Regions from separate parts of the Demequina capsici genome, predicted to be linked through region 1. Evidence: predicted binding sites of a transcription regulator. Region 1 holds the regulator's gene; the other holds the start of a gene.

Evidence for each region. The regulator HspR, encoded in region 1, represses chaperone genes until heat shock. The targets are predictions, from matches to a motif close to AAGTTGAGTCNNNNNGACTCAACTT.
Region 2: the regulator HspR is predicted to act here: its motif matches at 9,600-9,624, upstream of RN607_RS04345 (ATP-dependent Clp protease ATP-binding subunit).

The regions. Positions count from the first base shown of each region.
Region 1 covers NZ_CP134880.1:2,676,553-2,691,646, forward strand. The annotation lists gene hydA (dihydropyrimidinase) at 1-249, opposite strand, end outside; gene RN607_RS12760 (nitrilase-related carbon-nitrogen hydrolase) at 294-1,142, opposite strand; gene RN607_RS12765 (aminotransferase class I/II-fold pyridoxal phosphate-dependent enzyme) at 1,289-2,677, shown strand; gene RN607_RS12770 (putative F420-0 ABC transporter substrate-binding protein) at 2,868-3,890, shown strand; gene RN607_RS12775 (iron chelate uptake ABC transporter family permease subunit) at 3,894-4,940, shown strand; gene RN607_RS12780 (ABC transporter ATP-binding protein) at 4,931-5,698, shown strand; gene RN607_RS12785 (TIGR03557 family F420-dependent LLM class oxidoreductase) at 5,690-6,682, opposite strand; gene RN607_RS12790 (rhodanese-like domain-containing protein) at 6,873-7,352, opposite strand; gene RN607_RS12795 (M15 family metallopeptidase) at 7,520-9,115, opposite strand; gene dnaK (molecular chaperone DnaK) at 9,522-11,396, shown strand; gene grpE (nucleotide exchange factor GrpE) at 11,476-12,075, shown strand; gene RN607_RS12810 (DnaJ C-terminal domain-containing protein) at 12,107-13,045, shown strand; gene RN607_RS12815 (heat shock protein transcriptional repressor HspR) at 13,063-13,473, shown strand; gene RN607_RS12820 (putative bifunctional diguanylate cyclase/phosphodiesterase) at 13,478-15,094, opposite strand, start outside.
Region 2 covers NZ_CP134880.1:907,329-922,422, reverse strand. The annotation lists gene RN607_RS04405 (ROK family protein) at 1-506, shown strand, start outside; gene RN607_RS04400 (PfkB family carbohydrate kinase) at 516-1,424, shown strand; gene RN607_RS04395 (nucleoside/nucleotide kinase family protein) at 1,462-2,136, opposite strand; gene RN607_RS04390 (TetR/AcrR family transcriptional regulator) at 2,133-2,747, opposite strand; gene leuD (3-isopropylmalate dehydratase small subunit) at 2,871-3,512, opposite strand; gene leuC (3-isopropylmalate dehydratase large subunit) at 3,525-4,949, opposite strand; gene RN607_RS04375 (IclR family transcriptional regulator) at 5,009-5,728, shown strand; gene add (adenosine deaminase) at 5,781-6,821, shown strand; gene RN607_RS04365 (hypothetical protein) at 6,922-7,443, shown strand; gene RN607_RS04360 (hypothetical protein) at 7,454-8,509, opposite strand; gene RN607_RS04355 (RNA polymerase sigma factor) at 8,520-9,098, opposite strand; tRNA gene RN607_RS04350 (tRNA-Glu) at 9,347-9,419, opposite strand; gene RN607_RS04345 (ATP-dependent Clp protease ATP-binding subunit) at 9,661-11,826, shown strand; gene RN607_RS04340 (hypothetical protein) at 11,879-12,055, opposite strand; tRNA gene RN607_RS04335 (tRNA-Gln) at 12,161-12,232, opposite strand; gene RN607_RS04330 (HAD family hydrolase) at 12,521-13,261, opposite strand; gene gltX (glutamate--tRNA ligase) at 13,269-14,750, opposite strand; gene RN607_RS04320 (fumarylacetoacetate hydrolase family protein) at 14,810-15,094, opposite strand, start outside.

The sequences.
Region 1 (15,094 bases):
GAACGTGTCGGAGGCGGAGGTGCCGCCGAAGGGGAGCTGCATGTGGGTGTGCGCGTCGACGCCGCCGGGGATGACGTACTTGCCTGTCGCGTCGATGACGCGGTCCACGGTGGCCGCGAGGTCGTGCCCGAGCGAGGTGGAGCCGGGGGCGAGGACGGCGACGATGCTCTCGCCGTCGACGAGGACGTCCGCGAGGACGCGGCCGGTGGCGGAGACGACGGTCCCGCCCTTGATCAGCGTGGTGCTCATGGGTGCTCCTTGAGTGGGAGGGGAAGGGACGACGCGGTCGCGGGCTAGGGCGCGACGATCTCGCCGTAGCTGTCAGGCCGGCGGTCGCGGTAGAACTGCCAGTCGTCGCGCATCTGCTGCACGAGGTCCATGTCGAGCTCGCGGATCATCAGCTCCTCGTCGGTGCCGGAGCCGAGCTCGCCGACGTAGTTGCCGCGCGGGTCGACGATCTGCGAGTTGCCGTAGAAGTTGACGGCCTCGTCCCCGTACTCGTTGTCCTCGAGGCCCACGCGGTTGGGGGCGAGCACGAAGTAGCCGTTGGCGACGGCTGCGGCGGGCTGCTCGATCTCCCACAGGCGGTTCGACAGGCCGGGCTTGGTCGCGTTCGGGTTGAAGGCGAGGTGTGCGCCGTTCAGGCCGAGCTCGCGCCAGCCCTCGGGGAAGTGACGGTCGTAGCAGATGACGACTCCGACCTTGCCGACGGCGGTGTCGAAGACGGGGTAGCCCATGTTGCCGGGGCGGAAGTAGAACTTCTCCCAGAACTTGTCCACGTGGGGGATGTGGTTCTTGCGGTACTTGCCCTTGATGGTGCCGTCCGCGTCGACCACGACCGCGGTGTTGTAGTACACGCCGGTCATGTCCTCCTCGTAGATGGGGAGGATCATCACCATGGAGAACTCCTTCGCGAGCGCCGCGAAGCGCTGCACGATGGGACCGTCGGCCGGCTCGGCGTAGCGGTAGTACTTCTTGTCCTGCGTGATCCCGAAGTAGGGGCCGTAGAAGAGCTCCTGGAAGCAGATGACCTGTGCGCCCTGGGCGGCCGCGTCGCGGACGAACTGCTCGTGCTTGTCGAGCATCGACTCCTTGTCACCGGTCCATGTGGTCTGGGTGATGGCCGCCTTGATGACCGTCATGTCCTGCTCCCCTGAGATGTTGATGAGTCAGCGTTCCCTGCTGCGATGACTGTTATCCTGGGGCTTGAACATTTCTCTTGGGTTTCCGCCCGTGAAGATCTCGTTACGGCGCGGACACGAGATGAGCACGGCACGGAGGGGCGCGCATGGAAGTCGGGACCTTGGTCCGGGAGATCGAGGAGCGCACCCCACAGGGCATCGCCGCGGCGGTGTCGATGCTGATCCGCACCGGCGAGCTTCCCCCCGGCGCCCGGCTCCCCACCGTCCGCACTCTCGCGACCGCGCTCTCGGTGAGCCCCGCGACCATCAGCAACGCGTGGCACGGCCTCATCACCGCGGGCCTGATCGCCCCGCGCGGGCGCGCCGGGACCTTCGTGCGCGAGCAGCCGACGCCGTGGCTCACCCCGCGGTCGCATCGCCTCGCCGCACGCGAGCCGTCGCCCGAAGGCACCGCCCAGCGGCTCGACCTGGCCACCGGCATGCCCGACCCCGCGCTGCTGCCGGACATCAAGGCCAGCCTCGAGCGCGCACTGCCCCGGCACGCCAGCGTCAGCACCTACCTGCAGCCGCCGCTCATCCCCGAGCTCGAGGCGCCGCTGCGAGGCATGTGGCCCTACTCGCCCCAGGCCCTCACCGTGGTCGACGGCGCCATGGACGGCATGGAACGCGCCCTGCGCGCCGTCGTCCGCTTCGGCGACCGCGTGGTGGTCGAGACTCCCACCTTCCCCGTGCTGCTCGACCTGCTCGAGCACCTGCACCTCATGGCGGTACCCGTCGTCATGGACCGTCACGGCATGCGGCCCGAGTCCCTCGAGGCTGCGCTCGACTCGCGACCCGCGGCGGTGGTCCTGCAGCCCCGCGCGCACAACCCCACCGGCGCGTCGCTCCACGCGGGCAGGGCGGCCGAGCTCGCCGCACTGCTCGAACGGCACCGCTACGGACGCGACGCCGTGGTCATCGAGGACGACCACAGCGGCCTCATCACGGCCGCCCCCAAGGTGAGCCTGGGCCAGCACCTGCCGCATCGCACCCTGCACATCGTCGGGTTCTCCAAGTCCCACGGGCCCGACCTGCGCATCGCCGCGCTCGGCGGGCCGCAGGGCGCGATCGACCGGATCGTCGGCCACCGTGTGCTGGGACCCGGCTGGACGTCCCGCATGACCCAGGCGATGCTGCACCACCTCATCGAGGACCGGACCGCCGTCGCCACCGTCCGGCGCGCCCGCTACGCGTACTTCACACGCCAGCGTGAGCTCACGGCCGGCCTGCGCGCGCACGGCATCGCAGTGGAGCCCGCCGACGGGCTCAACGTGTGGGTCCCCGTGGCCGACGAACGGGCCGCGCAGATCACGCTCGCGGCGCACGGGATCCGGGTCAGCCTGGGCAGCGCCTTCCAGGTGGGCCAGCCCGACGGGCCGCTCGCCTCGGTCCCCGGGCCTCACCGGGGGGACCACATCAGGGTGAGCGTGGGCCTGCTTCCCGACGGCTTCCCCGGCCTCGCCGTCGCGATCGCGCAGGCGGCGCAGGAGCGCTGACCGCGGACGACGCGCCACGCGGCCGGCTCGCCGCGGGCCGCGCTCGGCACAGGCCAGGTGATCCCACGACCGCCGAGCTTGTGTATCTTGTGACCCAGGGTCCCAGCCGGGTGTGGCTAGGTGGACCGTCCAGGATGGGACGGCAGGCCCACGATCCCCGCCATCGTCGCCGCTCACCTAGGACACACCCATGCCCCGCCGCACCCTGCCCCTGATCCCCGTCGTCGCCACGACCGCCGTCTGCGCGCTCACCCTGGCCGCCTGCTCCAGCGCCTCCCCGGCGGAGACCCCGAGCACCTCGGAGTCGCCGTCCACCCCATCTGTGCCCACGAGCGCCAGCGCCGCCACCTCCGTGGACAACTGCGGCTTCACTGTCCCGCTCGGCACCGACCCGCAGCGGATCGTCACCGTGAAGTCCACCGCCACCGAGCTGCTGCTCGAGCTGGGGCTCGGCGACCGCATCGTCGGCTCCGCATTCCTGGACGGCCCCGTGGACCTCCCCTACCCCGTCGACGCACCCGACGTGCCGGTGCTGTCCGACTTCCTGCCCGGACAGGAGGCCACGCTGGCGCTCGAGCCGGACATGATCTTCGGCGGCTGGGAGTCGAACTTCAGCGCGGAGGGCGTGGGAGAGCGCGACGTGCTCGCGGAGCGCGGCATCGCCTCCTACGTCGCACCGTCAGCGTGCAAGGAGGAGGGCTACCAGCCCGACCCGCTGACGTTCGACGACGTGTTCGCGGAGATCGAGGAGGCAGGCGCCGTGTTCGGGGCGCAGGACGCCGCGGCGCAGCTCGTCGCCGACATGCAGGCCGACCTGGACTCCGTGGTGCCCGACTCCCGCGGTCTCACCGCTCTCTGGTACAGCTCCGGCGACGACGAGCCGTACGTGGGTGCCGCCATCGGCGCACCGCAGATGATGATGGACGCGGCAGGCCTGACCAACGTGGTCGACGTGCACGACACCTGGACGTCCGTCACCTGGGAGTCGGTCGTGGCCGCGGACCCCGACGTGATCGTGCTCGTGGACGCCAGCTGGAACACCGCGGACAGCAAGATCGCGGCGCTCGAGGCGAATACGGCGACCGCGAGCCTGTCCGCCGTCCAGAACCACCGGTACGTGATCGTGCCGTTCGCCGCAGGCGAGGCGGGCGTGCGCAACGCCGCCGCCGTCCTGTCTATCGTCGACCAGCTCTCGCAGCTGCAGCTCGGCTGATCCATGCGGACGCGTCGGCTCAGGTCTCCCGCGACGGTCACCGTCGCGCTGGCGGTCCTGCTCGTCGCGTCCGCGCTCGTCGCCGTGTCGATCGGCGTGGCGGGCCTGACCCCTGCGCAGGTGTGGGACGTCGTCGCGATGCATCTGGGCCTCAACCCGGGAACGCAGCCGTCGGACACGACCGACGCGATCGTGTGGGGCATCCGCCTGCCTCGCGTCCTCACCGCCGCCCTGGTGGGCGCCGGCCTCGCGACCGCGGGCGTCGTCATGCAGGGCGTCACCCGCAATCCGCTCGCCGACCCCTACCTGCTGGGGCTGTCGTCCGGGGCGTCGCTCGGTGCCGTCGCGGTGCTGCTGCTCGGGGTCGGATCCGCGATCGCCGCGACGGTGGCGCTGCCGCTCGCCGCGTTCGTCGGCGCGCTGGTGGCGCTGGTCGCGGCGCTCGGCGTCGCACGGCTTGCCGGGGCGATCACGCCCACCACGGCGGTGCTCGCGGGCCTCGCCATGTCCCAGCTGTTCGCCGCCACCACATCGCTCGTGATCGTCGTGTCGGCCAAGGGCGACTCGTACCGGGAGGTCCTGAGCTGGCTGCTCGGCTCCCTCGCCGGATCGTCCTGGTCCACCGTCACCGTCGCCGCCGTCGCGCTCGTCCTGCTCTACCCCGCCCTGCGCGCCTACGCCTCGCGGCTCGACGCGTTCGCCCTCGGAGAGTCCGCGGCTGCGGCGCTCGGCATCCCCGTCCGACGCACCTACGTGGTGCTGTTCGTGCTGGTCGCCGCGCTCACGGGCGCGATGGTGTCCACCAGCGGCGCGATCGGTTTCGTCGGCCTGGTGCTGCCTCACGTGGTCCGGGCCGTCACGGGCGGACTTCATCGGCACGTCATGCCCGCCGCCGCGCTGGGCGGGGCCGTGTTCCTCGTGTGGGCCGACACGCTCGCCCGCACCGTGCTCGACCCGCGCGAGCTGCCCGTCGGGGTCATCACCGCGCTCATCGGCGTCCCGGTCTTCGTCGTCGTCCTGTGGCGGTCAGGGAGGTCGTCGTGGAGCTGAGCGTCGAGCATGTCACCGTGAGGCGCGGCCGCCGAGAGGTCCTCACCGACGTCTCCTTCAGCGCCGGGCCCGGCGAGTTCGTCGGGCTGCTCGGGCCGAACGGCGCGGGCAAGTCGACCCTGCTCGGGGCCATCGCAGGCATGCTCGCCCCGTCGTCTGGACAGGTCATGGTCGACGGGCTCGTCGCGCATCGTGCCCCGCGTCGGGAGATCGCCCGGCGGCTCGCCCTGATGGAGCAGCAGGCGGACCGCAGCATCCCGCTCACCGCTGTCGAGATCGTCGAGCTCGGCTCGCTCCCCCACCACCGTGCGTTCCGTGGCGGTCACGCCCAGCGCGACTCTGAGGCGCGCGCTGCGCTCGACTCCGTGGGCGCCGGAGCGTTCGCCGACCGGGCGTGGCAGAGCCTGTCCGGCGGCGAACGTCAGCGGGTGAGCGTCGCGCGCGCGCTGGCCCAGCGGCCCGGCGTGCTGCTGCTCGACGAGCCCACCAACCACCTGGACGTGACGGCGCAGCTCGACACGCTCGACCTGGTCTCCCGCCTCGGGGTCACCGTCGTCGCGGCACTGCACGACCTCAACCACGCGGCACGGTGGTGCACCAAGGTGGTGGTGCTCAGCCATGGCAGGGTGGCCGCGGAGGGAGCGCCGGCGGAGGTGCTCACCGGGCAGACGCTCGCCGCCGTCTACGGCGTGGACGCCACCGTGCTCACGCACCCGGCAGACGGGCGGCCGGTCATCGCCTTCGACAGGTCAGCGTGACAGACGCGGCAGCACCTCGGCACCGAACGCGTCGATGAACTCGCGCTGGTTCCGCCCCACCTGGTGCAGGTAGATCCGGTCGAAGCCCATGTCGAGGTGCCGCTGGATCTCCCGCCGGTGCACGTCGAGGTCCTCGCTGATCAGCACCCTGTCCGTGAAGTCCTCGGGACGTACCAGGCGCGTCATCTGCTCGATCTCGTAGGGCGAGCGGATGTCGCCGTGCGGGAAGCGCATCGCGCCGTTGGGCCACTCGGTGAGCGCGTTCGCGAGCGCCTGGTCGCGGGTGGGCGCCCAGGACAGATGCAGCTGCAGCGCCTTGGGCCTCGAGTCGGGGTCCTTGCCGCCCTCGCGCGCGCCCTTCGCGAAGCTCGTGAGCAGCTGCTCCAGACGCGCCGCGGGCGCGCCGACGGTGATGAGCCCGTCCGCGCTGCGCCCGGCGCGTCGGGCCGCTACGGGCCCTGCGGCCGCGACCATGATCGGCGGCGGGACGTCGGGCATGGTCCACAGGCGGGTGGACTCGAGCTTGTAGTAGGTGCCGGTGTAGCGGGTGTCGCGACCCGCAAGGGACGAGTCGAACAGCTTGCGGATGATCTCCAGCGCCTCGAACATGCGGTTGATCCGCTCGGGAGGCTCGGGCCAGTACTCGCCGACGATGTGCTCGTTGATGGCCTCGCCGCTGCCGAGCCCCAGCCAGTGCCGCCCGGGGTGCAGGGCCGCGAGCGTGGCTGACGCCTGGGCCACCATCGCCGGATGCCACCGGAACGTGGGCGTGGTCACTCCGGGCCCCAGGTCGCCCCGCGTGTGCTCGCCTATGACGGAGAGCACGTTCCAGACGAACGGCGCCTGCCCCTGCGTGGGTGTCCACGGTTGGAAGTGGTCGGCCGCCATGACCCCGCTGAAGCCGCGGCTCTCGGCGTGGGCGCTGAGCTCGACGGCCTCACGCGGGGCGAGCTGGGCGAGCATCGCCGAGTAGCCGATCGTCATGCGCGCCCTCCCTCCGGTGCCGTCCGCCCGATTATAGGCGCGCAAGTGGCACGTCAGTGCACAGATCAGGGCCGATGCGTGTACTGACGTGCCAAGCGGGAGCCGGACCGGCCCGGGCCGCGTGAGTCGGGACAGGCGGCCGTCGGGCCGCAGGAGCCGGACCTGGCGGGCGTCGGGCCGCGCGGGCTGGTCAGCAGTCGCAGGCGATCCGGTGGCCGGGCTCGCCGACCGGCGCGGTCAACGGGTCGGGAGCACGGGTCGCGCCGACGGTGACCGCCACGCCCGTCGCCGCATCACGGACCACGCGGTCCACGGGGAGCCCCTCGCGCGCCCAGTACTCGAAGCCGCCGATCATCTCCTTCACCGCGAAGCCGAGGGTGCCGATGATCAGGCCCGCGCGCTGCGCGCCGTTGCAGCCAGGACCCCAGCAGTAGACGACGAATGACGTGCCCTCGGGGTACGCCGGGATCCGTTCCTGCATGTCCGGCTTCGGCATGTGGACCGCTCCGCGCGCATGCCCCTGCTCCCACGCCTCGAGGCTGCGCGTGTCGATCAGCACGAACCCGGGATCGCCCGACTCGAGCGCGGCGTGGACGTCGGAGCAGTCGGTCTCGAAGGCAAGGCGCGCGGCGAAGTGCGCGGCGGCCTCGGCAGGTGTGGGGGACTCCATGGCCCGACGGTAGGCCGTCAACGCCGGGCCGGTCCAGCCCGGCGTGGCACCGCACCGCGCCTCACCTCACCTCACCTCACCTCACCTCACCTCACCTCACCTCACCACACCGCACCGCACCGCGGACCTCGCGCGGGCGCAGCGACCCGCCGCACGCGGACCCGCGGTCAGGCCGCGTCGGGCAGGGCGCTCGCGACGTGAGGGATCAGCTCGGGTGCGGCCGTCGCTGCGGCGTCCGCGACGCCGGGCGCCACGAATTCCAGGTGCCACGACTCGGGCTTGGCCCCGCCGGAGCGAGCCCACGCGGGGTGGACCCAGCCGAAGTCGGCGCCGCGCGCGGTCATCCACGCGGCCGACGCGGGGTCGAAGTCGACCGCCATGCCCCACCCGTGGTTGGACGTGCCGGGAACGGCGGCGGTGGTCGGCTTGGCGGCGCGGGTCGCCACCTGGCTGGCGTACGAGCGGTAGGTGTCGGTGAAGGACAGGTGCTGGCCTGTCTCCGCCATGTACGCGGCGTCGGCGCGCTCGAGCGCCTGGGCGGCGTCGCACTGGAGCATCTGCCCCGGGGCGAACGAGATGGAGCACAGCTGCGACGCGGGTACCCGTCCGTTCGCATAGGTGACTCCGGTGGGCGCGCCGGTCCAGCCGTTCTGATGCGCGGCGACGGCGGCGCGGTACTGCTCGGTGAGCGCCGCCTGAGCCTCGGCCTGCGCGGCCTCGTAGTCGCGCATCGTCTGATCGTTCTGGGCGTCGATTCGGGTGTTCTCGGCGTCGACCCATGCGAGGTGGGAGGCACGGACCGCGGCCATCGCCTCGTCCAGCGAGGTCGAGGCGGCGTCGATGGTGTCGGTGAGGGTCCTGACGGAGTCGACGTCGCCACGGTCGGCGGACGACACGAGGGCGGCCTTCAGCACGTTGCGGGCTGTCGCGGCGTGTTCGAGCACGGCCGGATCGGTCACGTGGTCGCCGACGGCGGCGAGCGCGTCGAACGTCGAGGCGAGGTCGCCGTCGGCGGTGCCGATCTGCGTGTCGAGGCTGGTGAGGGCGGCCACGTGCGCGGCGACGGCGGTGGCTCCGCTGACCTCGTCTGCGACGCGCGTCACCTCGGCAGCGGCCGCGTCGAGCGCGTCCGCGGTGCGCTGCAGCTCCTCGGTGGCCGCGCGCACGGCGGTGAGGTCCCGCTCCTGGCGGTCGAGCACGGCCTGGACGTCGGGATCCTCGATCACCTGGGAGACGGAGTCCCCGGTGGCGGTGACGACGCCGGTGGAGGCGTCGATCGCCTCGATGCTCGCCACGTCGAGCGTCGGGACCTGGCGGTCGAGCTCGGAGACTGCGAGCGCGAGCCCCCCGGAGGGTACGTCCGCGACGCTCTGCGCCTGCGGCGCCGACGCGAGCAGGAAGCCTTCCGCGGCCGGCGCGAGGAACGTCGGCCGGGCCTCGCTGTCGCCGGGATCGAGGACGACGTTGTGAGCCGCTGCGGTGAACTCTGCGGCGCTGACGGTGCTGTCGAGCTGGTCCACGGCCGACGAGACGGCGCCCTCGGACAGGTGCGCCTCGGCGTCCCCGGCGACGGTGTTCGCCAGGTCGATCGACTCGACCAGCCCTTCGCGCTTGGACTCGACGGCCTTCGCCGCCGCGCGGGCCTGGAGGAGTGCGGACTCGACGGTGGCGGCGTGGGCGCCGGCGACGCCGGCCCCCAGTCCGAGGCAGGCGACTGCCGAGGCGGCCGCGATCCGACGCAGAGGTGAGGAGAGGAAGGTCATGTGAAGGCGTGCGCGAGGGTCGGTCGGCGCTCCGCGGGAGGACGCACGGCGGCCTCTCCGTAGGTGACAGCGCCGCGCTCCGGGGGGAGAGGGGCACGTCCGGGAGCCCGGCGTGGCGCTGGTGGATGCGGTCGTGACGACCAGGCATCCGCACTGCGACTGCCCGATCAACGCCCTGATCGTGCTCCGCGTTCCCACATATGCGAACTCATGCGTCTGCCAGGGGTCGAGCCGCAGGGTGCTCACCGCGACCCACAGCTTCCCGCAGAAGTTGAGCAGACTTCGCTCAACTCTGACCGGGACGGCTTGACACGTCGCGAGCCTGTGGATAACTTGAGTGCAGGTCGCTCAACTATCGAGCGAGCAGTCACACGTCGCGGCACCCGGCCGCAGATGGAGGAACACCATGTCCCGTGCAGTGGGAATCGACCTGGGCACCACGAACTCGTGCGTCGCCGTCCTCGAAGGCGGCGAGCCCACCGTCATCGCGAACGCCGAGGGCGCCCGCACCACCCCGTCGGTGGTCGCGTTCTCCAAGACCGGCGAGGTCCTGGTCGGCGCGATCGCGAAGCGTCAGGCGGTCACCAACGTCGACCGCACGATCTCCTCGGTGAAGCGCCACATGGGCACCGACTGGTCCACGAGCATCGACGACAAGAAGTACACGCCGCAGGAGATCTCCGCGCGTATCCTCGGCAAGCTCAAGCGCGACGCCGAGGAGTACCTGGGCGAGAAGGTGACCGACGCCGTCATCACCGTCCCCGCCTACTTCAACGACGCCGAGCGTCAGGCCACCAAGGACGCCGGCGAGATCGCCGGCCTCAACGTGCTGCGCATCGTCAACGAGCCCACCGCCGCGGCGCTCGCCTACGGCCTGGACAAGGGCAAGGAGGACGAGCTCATCCTGGTCTTCGACCTCGGCGGCGGCACCTTCGACGTCTCCCTGCTCGAGGTGGGCAAGGACGAGGACGCGTTCTCCACCATCCAGGTCAAGGCCACCGCGGGCGACAACCGCCTGGGCGGCGACGACTGGGACCAGCGCGTCGTGGACCACCTCGTCAAGGAGGTCAAGAACAACGAGGGCATCGACCTCGCCAAGGACAAGGCGGCCCTGCAGCGTCTCCGTGAGGCCGCCGAGCAGGCCAAGAAGGAGCTGTCGCAGGCGCAGTCCACGCAGATCTCCCTCCAGTACCTGTCGATCGGCGAGAACGGCCCCGTCCACCTGGACACCCGCCTCACCCGCGCGCAGTTCGAGCAGATGACCCAGGACCTCCTCGAGCGCACCAAGGCGCCGTTCCACCAGGTCATCAAGGACGCCGGCATCAAGCTGTCCGACATCGACCACGTGGTGCTCGTCGGCGGCTCGACCCGCATGCCTGCCGTCACCGAGGTCGTCAAGGAGCTGACCGGCGGTCAGGAGCCCAACAAGGGCGTCAACCCTGACGAGGTCGTCGCCGTGGGCGCGGCCCTCCAGGCCGGCGTCATCAAGGGCGAGCGCAAGGACGTCCTCCTCATCGACGTCACGCCGCTGAGCCTGGGCATCGAGACCAAGGGCGGCGTCATGACCACCCTGATCGAGCGCAACACCGCGATCCCCACCAAGTCCTCCGAGGTCTTCTCGACCGCCGAGGACAACCAGCCGTCCGTGCTGGTGCAGGTCTACCAGGGTGAGCGTCAGTTCGCCCGCGACAACAAGCTGCTCGGCACCTTCGAGCTGTCCGGCATCGCCCCGGCCCCCCGCGGCATGCCGCAGATCGAGGTGACCTTCGACATCGACGCGAACGGCATCGTCCACGTGTCCGCCAAGGACCGCGGCACCGGCAAGGAGCAGTCGATCACGGTGACCGGCGGCTCGGCGCTGTCCAAGGACGACATCGAGCGCATGGTCAAGGACGCCGAGGAGCACGCGGAGGAGGACAAGAAGCGCCGCGAGGACGCCGAGACCCGCAACAACGCCGAGACCTTCGCGTACTCGACCGAGAAGATCCTGTCCGACAACGAGGACAAGGTCCCGGCCGAGATCGCCGACGACGTCAAGGCTGCGATCGCGGAGGTCAAGACCGCGCTCGAGGGCGACGACACCGAGGCAGTGAAGACCGCCCACGAGGCGCTCGTCACGAAGGCCCAGAAGATCGGCGAGGCCATCTACGCCGCCGACCAGTCCGCCGGCGTGGACGTCGACGCAGACTCGGCCGCGCAGACCGCTTCCGGCCAGCCGGGCGCCTCCGACGACGACGTGGTCGACGCCGAGATCGTCGACGACGAGGACGACAAGAAGTAACGCGCCACGGCGGGCGCCCGGCACTCCGGCTGCGGCGCCCGCCGTCCGTGCTTCCCCCACCCGTCCCAAGGAGAACCCCATGACCGACCAGAACCCCACCCCCGAGCCGGAGGATCCGCTGGCAGCCGCCGAGCGCATCCTCAAGGACGCCGCGTCCGACATCCCCGAAGGCACGTTCCTCGACGAGGACGCCGACGGCAGGGACGACCTGCGCACCGACGAGGCGGGCGCGGACGATGCGCTCGACGCCGCCGAGCGCAAGGCCGCCGAGCACCTCGCCGATCTTCAGCGGCTGCAGGCCGAGTACGTCAACTACCGCAAGCGCGTGGACCGCGACCGCGAGCTCATCACCTCGAACGCGACCGCCAAGGCCGTCGAGGCGCTGATCCCCGTGCTCGACGACATCGCCGCCGCGCGCGAGCACGGCGACCTGGCCGACGGTCCGTTCGCCTCGATCGCGGACAAGCTCGAGACCGCGCTCGGCCGCCTGGGCTGGTCCAGCTTCGGCGCCGTCGGCGAGGTCTTCGACCCGGTCCACCACGAGGCGCTGCTGTCGCAGCCGAGCACCGACGTCACCGAGCCGACCATCCTCACGGTCGCGCAGCCCGGCCACCGCATCGGCGACCGCGTCGTGCGGCCCGCGCGGGTGATCGTGGCGCAGCCCGAGGACCAGGCGTAACGTCCATTCATCTCAAGGAAGGAGGCGAGGCATGACGAGCCAGGACTGGTTCAGCAAGGACTTCTACAAGGTGCTCGGCGTGTCCAAGGACGCCTCCGCCGACGAGATCAAGAAGGCATACCGCAAGCTCGCCAAGGAGCTGCACCCCGACCGCAATCCCGGCGACGCCGCCTCCGAGCATCGCTTCAAGGAGGTCGGCGAGGCCTACGCGGTCCTGTCGGATGCCGAGCAGCGCGGGCAGTACGACCAGGTCCGCGCCATGGGCGGAGGTGCCCGCTTCACGGCCGGGGGCCCGGGCGGCGGCGGCTACGAGGACATGTTCTCCGGCATGTTCAACGGCGGCCAGGCCGGAGGCCAGTACCGCGCTCAGGGCTTCGAGGACATCCTGGGCAACCTCTTCGGGGGCGGGCGGCGCGGACCCCAGAAGGGCAACGACGTCGCCGCGGCCACGGAGGTCACGTTCCGCCAGGCCGCCGAGGGCGCCACCGTGCAGCTGCGGATGGACACGGGATCGTTCTCCACGCGGCTCCCCGTCGGCGTCCAGGACGGCCAGAAGATCCGCCTGCGCGGCAAGGGCCGCCCCGGCGCGAACGGCGGACCGGCGGGCGACCTGCTCCTGACCGTCCACGTGGCCAGGCACCCCGTGTTCAGCATGGACGGACGCAACCTCAAGGTCCGCGTGCCGGTCTCGTACGACGAGGCGGTGCTAGGCGCGGCCGTCGACGTCCCCACGCTGGACGGCCAGCGCGTCAAGGTGAAGGTGCCCGCCGGCACGTCCTCCGGGACCGTGCTGCGCGTCAAGGGCCGCGGCCTGCAGACCAAGGACGGCGTGGGCGATCTGCTCGCGACGATCGAGATCACCGTGCCGTCCAAGCTGTCCAAGGCCGCCAAGGAGGTCCTCCAGGCCTTCGCGATCGAGACGGCCGCCGAGGATCCTCGCAAGGACCTCTACAAGGACGCCGCACGCTGACCTGAGGGAGGGCCACCATGGAGCAACCGGACGTCGATGAGCCGGTCTTCCTGATCTCCGCCGCCGCGGAGCTGGCAGGCATGCATCCGCAGACCCTCCGTCAGTACGACCGCCTGGGCCTGGTGATCCCCCAGCGCCGCCCGGGTGGCGGCCGCCGCTACTCCCTGCGGGACGTGGCGACGCTGCGAGAGATCCAGCGGATGAGCCAGGACGAGGGGATCAACCTCGCGGGGATCAAGCGCATCCTCCACCTGGCCCACGAGGTTCAGCGCCTCGAGCGGGAGGTCGAACGACTGCGTCCGCGCGCGGACGTCGGCTCCCGCATCTTCACCACGGGCCCCAGCGGCAACGTCGTCATCGTCGAGCGCGGCAAGCGCGCGCGTCGCGACGAGGGCCGGTCGCTGGTGGTGTGGCGCAGGGACCGCTGAACCCCTACGGGACGACGGGCAGGCCACCTTCCCAGGCGGCGAGCACCTCGCCCGCCTGAGCGTCGACGAGCCCGCGATGCTCGACGAACCACGCCTCGAGCTCAGGAGCGGGCAATGGTCTGGTCCAGTGGTAGCCCTGCGCGGCGTCGCACCCCAGGTCGGTGAGCGCGTCAGCGACGCGAGCCTCCTCGATGCCCTCCGCGACCGCCCGCAGCCCGAGCGCATGGACCAGGTCGATCGTGGAGCGGACGATCGAGGCTGATCGCTCGTCAAGCAGCAGCGGCACCACGAACGAACGGTCGATCTTCACCTCGTCCACGTCCAGCTCCCGGAGCCGCACCAGCGAGGAGTAGCCGGTGCCGTAGTCGTCGATCGCGGCACGTACGCCGAGGTCATGGAGTGCGGTCAGCACCTCCTGCGCTCCGTCCGGATCGGTGAGCAGCGCCTGCTCGGTGATCTCCACCTGGAGCGCCGATCCCGGCAGGCCATGCTCGGCGAGCAGCCTGCTCATGCGTCGCGGGAGCCGGTCGTCGGAGATCGCGGACGCGGGGATGTTCACTGCGATGGGAAGGTCGATGCCCTGCGCGCGCCACCGCGCGGCCTGCGCGGCGGCGACCTCGAGCACAGCGTCCGTGAGATCGCCCATGAGCCCTGCGCGTTCCGCCAACGGCAGAAGATCCTGCGGGAGGACCATGGCGCCGCCGGGACGTTCCCACCGCACGAGCGCCTCCACGCCCTCGACAGCGCCGCTGGCAAGGGCGATCTTCGGCTGGAAGTGCAACGTGAGCTCGCCCGCGGCGATCCCCGCGCGCAGCTCGGCGACCCGCTGCAGGAGGTCCTCCCCTGCCATGTCGATGGACGGATCGAAGACCGCCGACCCCAGGCCCTCGGCCTTCGCCCGGTACATCGCGATGTCCGCACGTCGCAGCAGGACGGACAGGTCGTCGCCGTCAGCCGGCGAGAGCGCGATGCCCACGCTGATGCCGAGCGTCACCTCGGTGCCCTCCACGTCAAACGGCCTCACGAGCGCGAACCGGATCTTGAATGCGGCATGAGACGCCTCGGCGGCGCCCGCGCGAGCCAGGATCACCGCGAACTCGTCACCGCCAAGCCGGCCGACGAGGGCGTCCGTCGGATGGATCGCCGCCCTCAGACGCTGGCCGACTGCACGCAGCACCTCGTCACCCGCCTCGTGTCCCAGGCTGTCGTTGACCTCCTTGAACCCGTCGAGATCCGCGTGCAGCAGCGCGACATGAGGGCCTGTCGACTCGTCGGACAGCACTCGCGCCGCCTCGACCGCGAAGCCTCGTCGGTTCAGCAGCCCCGTCAGGTCGTCCGTCCTGGCGTCCTGCCACGCGTCCATCATCTGCAGGGTCTGGCGCACCGTCGCGTTCAGCCGGCTGAGCACGCCCCCCATCGCGGCGAGCGCCATCACGATGGTGAGCGTCGGGATCGTGGACACCGTTCCGATCGTGAGCGTGGCGGTCGCCGCGACGAGCGTCGCTGCGGGCACCACGAGCAGTCCCCGTGAGGTCGGCGCCGCCGCGCTCCCTACCGGGGCTCGCAGCCACGCGCTGGTGGCCAGCAGGATGCTGGCCAGCGGCCACAGCGAGTCCATCCA
Region 2 (15,094 bases), 1.3 Mb from region 1:
TCGTCCAACGCGACGGGGAGCTGTGCGACTGCGGGCGGCGAGGCTGCCTCGTCACGATCGCCGACCCGGAGATCCTCGTCGCTCGCGCCGGGCTCGGTGCGGTACGCGAGTCCGAGGGGCTCCACGCCGCGATGGACGCGCTCGTCGCACACGCCCGCGCCGGCGAGCCGGCGGCCGTCCGGACTGTGACCGAGGCGATCCAGTGGATCCGCCTCATGCTCGCCAACCTGATCCTGTCCTATGAGCCTGAGGTCGTGGTGCTCGGAGGCATGCTCGGCGACCTCGTCGATGACATCGCGCAGATGGACGACGCACTCCGCGGCTTCGTCGGTCTCGGTGACGTCCAGGGACGCGACGCGTTCCTTCCCGCCCGGCTCGGCGACCTCGCCGCCGCCACCGGAGCCGTGCTGCTGCGGCAGCAGGAGCTGCTCGCTGCACCCGTGCGCACAGGTCTGCTGCCGACAGGCCCGGGGATCCAGGACCTCCCCGGCGCGACCCCGCTCTAGAGTGAGCCTGTGACCACGCCTCCTCGCGTCCTGCTGGCCGGTCTCGCGACGCTCGACGTCGTGCAGCTGGTGGACAGGCTCCCCCGACCGAACGAGAAGGTCGGCGCGCTGGACTTCCTTGTCGCGGCGGGCGGGCCGGCCGCCAACGCGGCCGTCGCCTCGGCTCGATGCGGCTCAGCCGCGATCTTCGTGACGGCTCTTCCGCGGCATCCGCTGGCGAACCAGGTGGTCGCCGATCTCGTCGCACACGGCGTGGAGGTGCACGTGGCGGAGGCGGACGGCGACGGCCCACCGCCCACGGCCGCGATCATGGTCACGAGATCGAGCGGCGACCGCGCGGTGGTCTCACCGACCGGATCCGCCATGGCCGAGCGTCCGACGCCCGACGGGCTGGACGCGGACACGCTGCTCGCCGCCGTGGACGCCGTGCTGATCGACGGCTACCACCGGCACCTGAGCCTGCCGCTCGCTCGGGCGGCGCGCATGCGCGGGGTGCCGGTGATCCTCGACGCCGGAAGCTGGAAGGCCTACTCCGACGAGGTCCTCGCCGTGGTGGACGTCGCCGTGGTGTCGGACGACTTCGCGCCGCCTGGCACGGAGGGAGGCTCCGACGCGGTCATCGACGCGCTGCTCTCCCGGGGCGTGCGCTGCGTGATCATCACCCGCGGCTCGGATGCGGTGCTCTACCGGACGCCCGTCTCAGCCGGGGAGGTCGAGATCGCGACGGTACCGGTGGCGGACACCCTGGGAGCAGGAGACTTCTTCCACGGCGCGTTCGCGCACCGTGTCGCCGAGCTGGGACTCGACGACGAGCGCATCCCCGACGACATCGCGTGGGCCTCGGCGGTGGCCGGCGCCTCCCTGGGCGCGTTCGGCACGCGCTCCTGGCTCGAGAGGCCCCTGCCGCACGAGCGCTGAGCCGGGCCCGAGCGCAGTCCACGCGGCCCGGCCGCGATCATCGTCGATCGTTGCCCGGCGTCAGCACCCGGTCCGCGCGGCGCGAGGAGTCGTGCGCCAGCCAGTAGTTCTCCGCATCGACGGCGTCCACCCACGCCTGCGCCGCCGCCCGCACGCGTCCCGTGGCCACGCGTCGTTCAATGAGCCGCTCGCGGCACACCTCCCACGGCACGTCGAGGAACAGGAGCAGGTCGAGCCGCTCCCGGACACGAAGCCATGGCGACGCGTCGAGCCCGAGCCAGTTGCCCTCGACCACGACGATGCGCGTCTCGGGAGGCACGGCGAGGCGGCCGTGGACCGGCTCGTGCAGGAGCCGGTCGTAGTCGGGCACGGGCACAGGCACGGATCGCGGCGCATGCACCTCGTCGAGCACGGCGGCGAGCGCCTCCGGAGCGAACGTCTCCGGGGCTCCCTTCCGGTCGGCCAGGTGCCTGCGTTCGAGCTCTGCCTGCGACAGGTGGAAGCCGTCCATGGGCACGAGCGCCGGCGCCAGCTCTGGCCTGCGGTCGCGGATCGTCGTCACGACCGCGGCCGCGAGCGTCGACTTGCCCGACCCGGGTCCCCCGGCGATGCCGACCACACGGGTCCCGGCCGACGCGTCGGCCTCCTGCACCAGCTGGGCGGCAAGGGCTCGCGCAAGGTCGGACACCGGCGGAGGCGTCTGCTCGGTCATCGCGCATCCCCGACGGACGCGAGCCGACCGCGCACCAGAGGCATGAACACCTCATCCACGATCCACGCCAGGCGCAAGGCTCCGGGCGCGGTCCTCGTCATGAGCACCTCTGCGCTGAACAGGTCGAACGGAAGCGCCAGCAGCCACGGATCGACGGAGCCCTGCGGCGCCTCGCCCCGATCGATGGCGCGAAACCAGGCGTCCTCCATGCGAGCCGCGGCATCGGACAGGAACACGTCACGCAACCGCGCCGGCACGGCGTCGCGCAGCGCGCCCTCTCCCGCCGCCGAGGTGTAGAGCAGCGCGATGTAACGATCCAGGTGCAGGGAGGCGTCGCCGAGCAGCACGAGCACGTCGTCTCGCAGGGAGCCCGTGTCGAGCGGCTCGATGGGATCGAGGTGCCCCCGCCGCCGCAGGGCGGCAGTCCTGAGCTCCGCACGATCGCTCCAGCGGCGCGCGAGGACCGTGCGGCTGGTGCCCGCGCGATGCGCGACTGCCTCGAGCGTGAACGCGTCGTAGCCGGACTCGGTGAGCACATCCCAGGCAGCGTCGAGGATCGCCCGTTCGAGCGCGGCGCCACGACGTCGCGTCACCACCGCCTCAGAGTCCACACCCGTACCTTATTGCGGGCGCAGTCCCGGAGCCAGGGCCGGCGCGTCCGCGCTCTGGCTTGGACGCGCGACGGCCGCGGTCACCCCTGGCGGGATGCCGCGGCCGTGTCGTGCGGACGGAGGTCAGGCGTCGACGGGACGCGCCGCGACGATCTCCTCCTTGGGGAGGGTCTTCGCCGGAAGCGTGCGGGGGCGCCACGACTCACGGGTGCCCTCGAAGGCGGTGATCGCCTCCTCGTCTCGCAAGGTCAGCCCGATGTCGTCCAGACCCTCCATGAGGCGCCACCGGACATAGTCATCGATCTCGAACGGCACTGTCAGCTCGCCGCAGGTCACGGTCCGGTCCTCGAGGGAGACGGTGATCTCCTTGCCGGGCTCCGTCTCGAGCACCTTCCACAGCAGCTCGACGTTCTCCTGGCTGACGATGCCGGTGACGAGGCCCTGCTTGCCCGAGTTGCCGCGGAAGATGTCGGCGAATCGGGAGGCGAGCACGACCTTGAAGCCGTAGTCCTTGAGGGCCCAGACGGCGTGCTCGCGCGACGACCCGGTGCCGAAGTCGGGGCCGGCGACCAGGACGGATCCGTTCGCGTACTCGGGCTGGTTCAGGATGAACGACTCGTCACCGCGCCAGGCGGCGAAGAGCGCGTCCTCGAATCCCGTGCGCGTGATGCGCTTGAGGTACACCGCAGGGATGATCTGATCGGTGTCGACGTTCGAGCGGCGCAACGGGACGCCGACGCCGGTGTGGGTGGTGAACTTCTCCATGGCTGAACTCCCTTACACGAGCGCCGCAGGGGCGTCCTCGAGGTCGTCGGGGCTGGACAGGGTGCCGCGCACCGCGGTGGCGGCGGCGACCAGCGGGGACACCAGGTGGGTGCGGCCACCCTTGCCCTGGCGTCCCTCGAAGTTGCGGTTCGACGTGGAGGCCGAGCGCTCCTGCGGCTTGAGCTGGTCGGGGTTCATGCCCAGGCACATCGAGCAGCCTGCGTTGCGCCACTCCGCGCCGAAGTCGAGGAAGATCTTGTCGAGCCCCTCGCGCTCGGCCTGCAGGCGAACGCGGGCGGACCCGGGGACGACGAGCAGGCGCACGTTGTCGGCCTTCTTGCGGCCCTGCAGGATCGCGGCGGCGGCCCGGAGATCCTCGATGCGGCCGTTCGTGCACGAGCCGAGGAACACGGTGTCGACGGGGATCTCGCGGAACGGGGTGCCGGGGGTCAGACCCATGTACTCGAGCGCGTTGGCGGCAGCCTCGCGGTCCGACTCCTCGGCGAAGTCCTCGGGGCTGGGCACGTTGGCGGAGAGCGGCAGTCCCTGGCCGGGGTTGGTGCCCCAGGTGATGAAGGGCTCGAGGTCGGCCGCGTTCAGGTCCACCTCAGTGTCGAATACCGCGTCGTCGTCGGTCTTGAGCGTCTTCCAGAACTCGACAGCCTCGTCCCAGTCGGCGCCCTCGGGGGCGTGCGGGCGACCCTGCACGTAGTCGAAGGTCGTCTGGTCGGGGGCGATGATGCCGGCGCGTGCGCCCGCCTCGATGGACATGTTGCAGATCGTCATGCGCCCCTCCATGGAGAGGTTGCGGATGGCGTCGCCTCGGTACTCGAGCACATAGCCCTGGCCGCCGCCGGTGCCGATCTTCGCGATGATCGCCAGGATGATGTCCTTGGCGGTCGTGCCCTTGGGGAGCGTGCCGTTGACGTTGATGGCCATCGTCTTGAACGGCTTCAGCGGGAGGGTCTGCGTGGCGAGCACGTGCTCCACCTCGGACGTGCCGATGCCGAACGCCAGCGCGCCGAAAGCGCCGTGCGTCGACGTGTGGGAGTCTCCGCAGACGACGGTCATGCCGGGCATGGTGAGACCGAGCTGCGGACCGACGACGTGCACGATGCCCTGGTCGGCGTCGCCCAGCGAGTGGATGCGGATGCCGAACTCCTTGGCGTTCTCGCGCAGCTTGTCGACCTGGGTGCGGCTCGTCAGATCCGCGATGGGGAGGTCGATGTCGAGCGTGGGGGTGTTGTGGTCCTCGGTCGCGATGGTGAGGTCCGGGCGACGCACCTGGCGGCCCGCCAGTCGCAGGCCCTCGAAGGCCTGGGGGCTGGTGACCTCATGGCACATGTGAAGGTCGATGTAGATGAGGTCGGGCGCGCCGTCCTCACCCTTCTTCACCAGGTGGTTGTCCCACAGCTTCTCGGCAAGGGTGGTGCCCATGCTCTCCTCCTTGTGATCCGGCCTAGACATCTCACAATTTGAGACGCTAGTATCGCTCTATGGACAATCATAGCGGCGTCGGCGTGATTGACAAGGCGGCAGCGCTGCTTGCCGCACTTGAGGAGGGCCCCGCCACCCTGAGCCAGATCGTCACCACCACGCATCTGGCCCGTCCGACCGCCCACCGGCTCCTGCTCGCGCTCGAGCACCATCGCCTCGTGGGGCGCGACCCTTCCGGCGCATTCGTCCTCGGACCACGCTTCGCTCAGCTCGCCGCGGCCGTCGGGGAGGACCGCCTGGTCGCCGCCGCGCAGCCCGTGCTCACCGTCCTCCGCGACCGCACGGGCGAATCCTCACAGCTGTACCGCCCGCACGGAGACCAGCGCATCTGCATCGCCGCAGCCGACCGCACGATGGGCCTGCGCGACTCCATCCCCGTCGGCACCACCATGACGATGGCCGCCGGATCCGCCGCCCAGGTCCTCACCGCATGGCAGGATCCCGAGCGCATGCACCGCACGCTCGCGGCCGCCCGCTACACCGCCGCCGACCTCGGCGTCGTACGCGAACGCGGGTACGCCGAGTCCTCCGGCGAGCGAGAACCAGGCGTCAGCTCCGTGTCCGCACCCGTCTGGGGCACCTCCGGCACGGTGATCGCCGCAGTGTCGATCTCCGGACCGGCCGAGCGGATGACCGCGCACCCGGCCGCGATGCACTCCACCGCGGTCGTCGAGGCGGCACAGCAGCTGAGCGAGGTCGTGCGGCGCACCGCCTCGTGACGACACATCGGCGACACATCGACGCGCTTGACTGCCACCGAGAGGAGCAACCATGCGTCACGACGACTACCTGAGGCTCATCCCGAAGACCGAGCTGCACTGCCACTTCGTGTCCACGATGTCTGGCGCACGACTCATCCAGCTCGCGGACCGTTACGGGGTCGCGCTGCCCACCACCGACCCCGACGCGCTCTTCGCGTACGACGACCTCGCCGACTTCCTGGTCGCGTTCCGGGCGGCCACGGACGTGCTCCGCACGTCCGACGACCTCGCCAAGGTCGCCTACGACGGCGTCCGGGCCGACGTCATCGGCAGCGGCCTGCGCTACAGGGAGTACTACGTCAACCCGCAGTACTTCGCACCCAAGGGGATCGGGTACCGGTCGCTGCTCGACCCGATCATCGACGGGCTCAGCGCGGCGCGCGACGACCTGGGCGTCGACTTCCGCATCGTGGTCGCCATCAACCGGCAGGAGCCGCCAGCCGCCGCCCTGGAGCTTGTCCAGACCGTGCTGGCGAACCCGCTCGACCCGGTGGTAGGCATCGGCCAGGACGACCTCACCCCTGAGCTCACCGAGGACCCCGGGCGCTTCGTGGACGCCTACGCACTGGCCCGCCGCCACGGCCTGCACACGACCGCGCACGCAGGCGAACGACCCGTCGACAGTCCAGAGAGCGTCCGCGTCGCGATGGACGAGCTGCATGTGGACAGGATCGATCACGGATACCGGATCGTCGACGACCCGCAGCTGACGGCGCAGGCACGCGACTCGGGCATCCACTTCGCGACCACGCCGTGGTCGACCACGATCTGCTCCGGCTGGACGATCGACCCGCAGCATCGCATCCGACGCATGATCGATGCAGGCCTCTCGGTGAGCTTCTCCTCCGACGATGCCACGTTCTTCCGCACGTCCGTCGGACGGGAGTTCCGCGAGGCGCTCCCCCTGCTCGGCCTGGGGATCGAGGACGCCAGGAGGATCGCCTTGGCAGGCATCGACGGTGCCTTCTGCGACGACGACACGAAAGCCTCCCTGCGAGCGCGTTTCACCGCCGAGATCATGGCACTCGACGCCACGATCGCCGCGGGCTGACCACCGACGGGACCAACATCCCGCCTGGTCCGGACCATACGAGTCAGTTTCAGGACCTTCGTCCGTCGATCGCACGCCGCGATCCGCGGGACCCTGGAGCATGACGATCTGGGTGGTGTACGAGTCCCTCTGGGGGAACACCGCCGCCGTCGCTCACGCGATCGCCGAAGGCATCGGAGACGAGGCCACCGCGGTCTCCACCTCCGATGCCGTGCCGGCCGACGCCAGTGGACTGCGCGCGCTGATCGCCGGCGCGCCCGTGCACGGGATGTCCCTGCCCACGACGCAGTCCCTCAGCACCGCAGCCGCGCACAAGGTGGACCAGGACCACGCCGCACCGCGCACCGACGAGCCGCTCATGCGGGACTGGCTGCGCGAGCTCCCTGCCCTGGCGATCCCCGCGACAGCCTTCGACACCCGCGTGCGCGGCCCTCTCGGGCGGGGCGCCGCGACCGCGATCATCCGCGAGGAGGCCGCCAAGGGATGCCACCTGCTCGCACAGCCCAAGGGCTTCCGCGTGGACTTCCGCAACGCCGGACCGGAGCACGCCGACCTGCTGAAAGAGGGCGAGCTCGCCAAGGCGCGCGCGTGGGGAGCGGAGCTCGCCGGGCTCCTGAGCTAGAAGATCCGGCTCACTCGCTGGCGGCGGCGGTGGACTTCTGAGCGTTCGGGTTCGAGTTCGCCGCGTTCCCGCCGGCGTTCGAGTTCGCCGAGTTGCCACCGGCGTTCGAGTTCGCCGAGTTGCCACCGGCGTTCGAGTTCGCCGAGTTGCCACCGGCGTTCGAGTTCCCGGAACCGTCAACCGCGCTCGCATCGCTGCTGGCGCCATCGTCAGTCGAGCCGCCGGACCCGCTCGTCGCACTCGGGGCGGACCCTGCCTCGGCGGCGGCATCACCTGCGGCGTTCCCGCCCGCGTGGGAGCTGCCGGAGTTGCCAGGCGCGCCCCCTGTGGTCGCAGAGTCGTCGGTCGACGCCGCAGACTCCCCGGTCGACGACGCGTCCGCCGAGTCGTCCACGAAGATCCCGCGCGCATGCGCGGACACGGCCTGGCCGAAGTCCTTGCCCGTCAGGTCGGTCTCGGCCATGAAGGTCAGCATGTCGGCCACCTGCGCGCGCTTGTCGAGCGACTGGTCCGAACCGTCGCTCAGCACGGCCTCGGCTGCGTGAAGGATGCCCGTCAGCTCCTCGACGTCGGCGGGGTCCAATGAATCCATGTCGTCGACTGCTTCGACGGACAGCTGGAGCGCCTCGTCGACCTCTCCCCTGGCGACCAACGTCTGCACCTCGAGCAGCCGCTCGTGCGCGCCTCCGTCGTTGATGCCGACGGACTCGAGCGCGCGATCGACGCCATACAGCACGTCTCCTGGCGCGGCCTCATCGGCGGCCGCGACACCACCTGCGGCGAAGGCGCCGAGCGCACCTAGCGCGATAGCGGCGGCCGCTGCGCGGCGTCGGGGTGATCCGGCGCGCGACGCGCCGACCGGGCCGCCGTCAAGGGGGGCGGCGGCGGCCACGGCGGCGAGCCGACCCGCGAGGGCGGCTACGTGCGCGTCGTCCAACTCGTTGACGTAGGCCCGGCGAAGACCGCCGAGCGCGTCCGAGAGGACGGCCAGATCCGGGTCAGCCGGGGTGATGCCCCCGGCCAGCACGGCCTCGGCGTCTGAATCGTTCAGTCGGCGAGAGCTCATAGCACTCCTGTCATCGCTCGTCGCCTCGGAAAGGTGACGCACCGTCCGAAAGCTTCTTTCGCAGCACCTTGAGCGCACGGCTCTGGATGGCCTTCACCGCTCCTTCCGACCGCCCCAATGCCTGCGCGGTCTCCGCCACGGAGAGGTCACCCACGACGCGCAGCAGCACCACGTCTCGCTGGGCCTCCGACAGATGGGCGATGATGCTCTCCACCTCGATCAACGACAGCGCGTTCATCGCATCGGCCTCGGTGTTGCCCAGCCAGGCGGTCTCCGCCACGTCGAGTCCAGCTTCTCCATCGACGATGGGCACCTGGCGCCCGCGCTTGCGGAACGCGTCCTGCATACGACGATGCGCGATGGTGAAGACCCATGCACGGAAGTCGCTCTCGTCGCCCGAGAATCGGTGGATGTCGCGAGCGACCGACAGGAAGGTCTCGGAGACCACATCCTCGACGTCCGGTGCGCCGCGGCTGCGCAGATATCCGGTGACCGGGCCGGCAAGGTCGCGATACAGGCTCTCCCACGCCCATGCGCCACCCGCACGGGCGGCTGCGAGCACATCGTCGAAGTAGTCGCCCAGCGACACTGACAACCCCTCGCGCTTGCACGGGCCCGCTAGGTGACCGGCAGCCCGCCCCCCAGTTGGCGACCGAGCGATGCCCGGTTCGGCGTGAATCTAACATCGGATGCCCCCGGGGGCTAAACCGCCTGCGTGCGCGCCGTGTCGCTCGTGCGCGGCGGACGAGAGCAACATCACAGGAATGCAGCGCGACGCGTGCGGTCGCTGAGGAAACGAGAAGAGCTCCCCGCCAACTGGCGAGGAGCTCTAGGTCGTAGCCCCGACGGGATTCGAACCCGCGCTACCGCCTTGAGAGGGCGGCGTGCTAGGCCGCTACACAACGGGGCCCTAGCTGCGATCCGTCACCCTCCCGGGCGACTGGCGCGAGATAAAACTATAGACCATGAACGGGGGCGAGCGCCAATCGGCCCTGGGCGCACCTCGCAGGCCCCCGTCGATCACGCGCAACGCCCCTCCCCTACGTCGAGACACGGTATCCAGTCTTGCCGCATCTCAATTGGTTATGTAAAGTTGAGCCTGACCGACTCAACCTTGTCGTCGCTGACGCATCACCCCAAGGAGGGACACCATGACCGCTTCGTCCCAGGCACCTCAGGCGCAGGACCAGGCCAGCGCGCTCGAGCAGTTCGGCCAGGACTTCACCGCGCTCGCCGAATCCGGAGCCCTCGACCCCGTCATCGGCCGCGACGAGGAGATCCGCCGCGTCATGCAGGTGCTCACGCGCCGCACCAAGAACAACGCCGTCCTCATCGGCGAGCCCGGCGTCGGCAAGACCGCCATCGTCGAGGGACTCGCGCAGCGCATCATCGCCGGCGACGTCCCGTCGTCCCTCAAGGACCGCCGCGTCATCGAGATCGCTATGAGCTCCGTCGTCGCAGGGGCGGCGTACCGCGGCCAGTTCGAGGAGCGCCTCAAGGCCATCCTCAAGGAGGTCGAGGACGCCGAAGGCAGGATCATCCTGTTCATCGATGAGCTCCACACCATCGTCGGCGCAGGCAAGGCCGACGGCTCCGTCGATGCCGGCAACATCCTCAAGCCCATGCTCGCGCGCGGCAAGCTCCGCATGATCGGCGCCACCACCCTCAACGAGTACCGCGAGCACATCGAGACCGACTCCGCGCTCGAGCGCCGCTTCCAGCCCGTCTACGTCGGCGAGCCCAGCCTGGACGACACCGTCGCGATCCTGCGCGGTCTCCAGGAGAAGTACGAGGTCCACCACGGCGTCAAGATCACCGACGAGGCCATCGTCAGCGCCGCCAAGCTCTCCGACCGCTACATCACCGACCGCTTCCTGCCCGACAAGGCCGTCGACCTGATCGACGAGGCCACCTCGGCCCTCAAGATGCAGCTCGACTCCATGCCGATCGAGCTCGATCGCGCCCGCCGGCGCATCATGCAGCTCGAGATCGAGCGCACGCAGGTCGCCAAGGACAAGTCCGAGCACGCCAAGGCGCGCCGCGCGGAGATCGACGCGGAGATCGCCAAGCACAAGGCAGAGTCCGAGGAGCTCAACATGCGATGGGCGCGCGAGAAGGACCTCATCGTCCGCGTCTCGTCCGCGACCGAGCGCCTCGAGTCCCTGCGCGGCGACCTGGAGCGCGCAGAGCGGTACGGCGAGCTCGAGAAGGCGGGACGCATCCGCTACGGCGACATCCCGGGCGCGGAGCAGGAGATCGCCGACGCCCGCGCCCAGTTGGACGCCATCCCCGCCCACGAGCGCATGCTGCGCGAGGAGGTCACCGGCGAGGACATCGCAGGCGTCGTCGCCAAGTGGACCGGCGTTCCCGTGGAGAAGCTCCTCACCGAGGAGTCCGCGAAGCTCGGCCATCTTGAGCAGCGGCTGCACGAGCGCGTGGTCGGCCAGGACAGGGCGATCACGTCCGTGTCCGACGCGATCCGCCGCGCCCGCGCCGGACTCTCCGACGCGAACCGACCCATCGGCTCGTTCCTGTTCCTGGGCCCCACGGGAGTGGGCAAGACCGAGCTGGCACGCGCGCTCGCCGAGCAGCTGTTCGACGACGAGCGGGCCATGATCCGCATCGACATGTCCGAGTACATGGAGTCCCACGCCGTCAGCCGCCTCATCGGCTCTCCCCCGGGCTACGTGGGCTACGACCAGGGCGGTCAGCTCACCGAGGCCGTGCGTCGTCGTCCGTACTCCATCGTGCTGTTCGACGAGGTAGAGAAGGCGCACCCCGACGTCTGGAACGTGCTCCTGCAGGTCCTGGACGACGGACGCCTCACCGACGGGCGCGGACGCACCGTCAACTTCACCAACACGATCATCGTGATGACGTCCAACCTAGGCTCCGACCTGGTGCTCGCCTGGGACGGTCAGGACCGTGAGGCGCTCGAGGGAGACCTCATGAACGTGCTCAAGCGCGCGTTCCGGCCGGAGTTCCTCAACCGCCTGGACGACGTGGTGGTGTTCGACCGCATCGACCCTGCCGCCATGGCGGGCATCGTGCACGCCGAGCTCGAGAAGGCGATCCGTCGCCTGGCCGAGGCCAAGGAGATCGCGCTCACCGTCGAGCCCGCGCTGCGGGACGCGTTGGCGCGTGACGGCTTCGATCCGCAGTTCGGTGCGCGTCCGCTCAAGCGGCTCATCACGACCCGTGTGCTCAACGAGCTCGCCAAGGAGATCGTGGACGGGCGACTGCGCGAAGGAGACGCCGTCACGGTCGGCTGGGACGGCGAGCACCTGGAGGTGACGCACACCGCGCTGGCCGAGTAGGGACCCGCGCACGGCGCCCCGTGCCGCTCACGCGGTGCGGGGCGCCGTCGGGTCACCCGCCCGACGAGTGAGCGGCGCGCCAGGCGTCGATGAGCGCCTGCTCCTTCTCGCTCGGCACGCGACAGCCGCACGCCTCCTGGTGGGCGGCATGCCACTCGCCCCGCTGCTCTTCGCTCGGCTTGGGCGGCATCCGATGCGCCACATGCCACTCTCGGTTGGTCGTGCCCACAACTCCCCCTTCCGGACGGCGGGGACCCCGTTCATCATGCACCCCACCCAGGCGCGCGAACGCCCCAGGAAAGCGAAAAGCCCCTCCCGAAGGAGGGGCTTGAAGCTGGCCTACAAGGACTCGAACCTCGACTGGCGGTACCAGAAACCGACGTGCTGCCAATTACACCATAGGCCAATGATCCGGGGACCGGACCGGGAAACAACTGTACCGGATGATCGGCGATGCCCCAAACCGCCCACCCCGCGGCACGGCTCTTCGTCCGTCCGCACCACGATCAGCCCCGCGACGATGCGACCCTTCATGGTTCGGACAGTGCTCGCGTGTGCGGGGTCGCCAGGGGGCACATTGGGCCAGGCGTCAGGATTGTCGATCTGTGGCACCGGCCGCGCCCAGAACCGACACGATCGTCGATCTGAGACACAGGGAGCACTCGGGCAGGCAGCGCATGCCCGCGCGCGGGGCTCAGCTCAGGAGCGCTGGCAGGGCCGCGAGCGTCCCGATGCGGACGAGCCCCTCACGTGGCGTGCCGTCGCCCGCCAGGCCATCCACGTCCCGCGAGTGCGCACCCGGACGTTCGATCCACACGCCCAGGCCGAGCCCGGCATCGCGGGCGCCGAGCGGATCCACGTCGAACTCGTCGCCCACATACGCCACCTCGGCGGGCGCGAACCCGAGCAGCTCACACGCCAGGTGGAAGACTCGCGGGTCCGGCTTCCCGACGCCCAACGTATCGACGCCCACGAGCATCGGCACCCGGCCCAGCCCGCAGGCCCCGAGCTTCTTCACCTGGTAGCGGCTGTCCGCGTTCGAGAGCCCCCCATAGGGGATCCCCGCCGCATCGAGGGCGTCGAGCGCGGCAGCCGCGTCGTCGTGCGCGGCCCACCCCTCCTGGAAGTACCGTTCGAAGGCGTCGTCCCAGCGCTCATACGCGGCGTCGTCCAGGAATGGGCCGCCGAACTCCACGTGGAGGTCGTTGGCGCGACGGTGCCGCTGCTCCCGGTGCGTCATCTCGCCGCGGGTGTGCGCGCGGTACCAGCCGTTCGCGTCCGCCCGCCAGAACCGCACCAGGTCCTCGTGGTCGACGCCCTCGTCCAGGTAGTCGACGGCGACGGAGGCGAGGGCATGCCGGAACGCGCCGCGGGTGTCGACGAGCGTGTCGTCCACGTCGAACAGCACGGCCCGGATGGGCCCCTCCCCTGTCACGCGCGGCCTACAGGGTCGCGCGCAGTCGACGCAGACGGGCCAGCGAGTGGTCCTTGCCGAGGATCTCCATCGACTCGAACAGCGGCGGCGACACCTGGCGGCCCGTCACCGCGACGCGGAGCGGACCGAACGCGAACCGCGGCTTGACACCCATCTCGTCGACGAGCTTGGCCCGCAGAGCCTCCTGCTGCGCCTCGGGCGAGAAGTCCTCGAGTCCGTCGAGCACCTCGAGGGCGGCGTCGAGGATCTCGGCCGCGTTGTCGGGCATCTTGGCGACGGCGGTCTCGTCGAACTCGATCTCGGAGTCGAGCTGGAAGAGGAATCCGAGCATGCCGGGCGCCTCGCCCAGCAGCTGCATGCGGGTCTGCACCAGCGGCGCGGCCTCGGCCAGCGTCTGCTCCTCGTGCGGGGTCAGGCCGCGGACCTCGGGCGAGCCGACCAGCCCGGCGGCGTGCAGGTACGGCACCAGGCGCGCGGCGAAGTCGCCGAGCGGCAGCATGCGCATGTGCTCGGCGTTGATCGCCTCCGCCTTCTTCAGGTCGAAGCGCGCAGGGTTGGGCGTGCAGTCCGCGATGTCGAACGCGGCGATCATCTCGTCGCGCGTGAAGATGTCACGGTCGGGCGCGATGCTCCAGCCCAGCAGCGCCAGGTAGTTCAGCAGACCTTCGGGCAGGAAGCCCCGCTCGCGGTGGTGGAAGAGGTTCGACTCCGGGTCGCGCTTGGACAGCTTCTTGGTGCCCTCGCCGAGCACCATCGGCATGTGCGCGTACTCCGGCACGGCGTCCGCGATTCCGAGCTCGACCATCGCGCGCCACAGCACGATCTGGCGCGGGGTCGAGGCGAGCAGGTCCTCGCCGCGCAGGACGTGGGTGATCTTCTGGGTCGCGTCGTCCACGGGGTTGACCAACGTGTAGAGCGGCACGCCGTTGGCGCGCACGATCACGTAGTCAGGGACGGTGCCTGCGGGGAACGTGACCTCGCCGCGGATCATGTCGTCGACCGTGATGTCCTCGTCCGGCATCCGCATGCGCAGCACCGGCTCGCGGCCCTCGGCGCGGTAGGCGGCCTTCTGCTCGTCGGTGAGGTCGCGGTCGAAGTTGTCGTAGCCGAGCTTGGGATCGCGGCCTGCCGCCTTGTGACGCGCCTCGACCTCCTCGGGCGTGGAGAACGCCTCGTACGCGTACCCGCCCTCGACCAGCTTGGCGACGACCTCACGGTGCAGGTCGTGACGCTCGCTCTGGCGGTAGGGGCCGTACGGACCGCCGATGTCCGGCCCCTCGTCGTACGTGATGCCGAGCCAGCTCATCGCGTCGAGCAGCATCTCGTAGCTCTCCTGCGAGTCGCGCTCGGCGTCGGTGTCCTCGATGCGGAACACGAGCTCGCCGCCGGTGTGACGGGCGTACGCCCAGTTGAACAGCGCCGTGCGGACCATTCCGACGTGCGGCAGTCCGGTGGGCGAAGGACAGAAGCGGACGCGAACCTTGCTCATTGCTCTCTTTGCTCTATGTGAGGGGGTGGGTAGGTCTGGGATGTCGGGACGACGCGCGCCTAGCGGCGGATCACCGGGTTGCGGAGCACGCCGAGGTCCTCGATCTCGACCTCCACCACGTCACCATGGTCGACGGTCGTGACCCCCGCGGGCGTGCCGGTGAGGATGACGTCGCCGGGAAGCAGCGTGACGACCTCGGACACCGCGGCGACGGCGTTGAGGACGTCGATCAGCATGTCCTGCGTGGTGCCGTCCTGCTTGACCTCGCCGTTGACCCGCGACGTGATGCGGACGTCGTCGTGAGCCAGCTCGGTCTCGATCCACGGGCCGAGCGGGAGCGACGA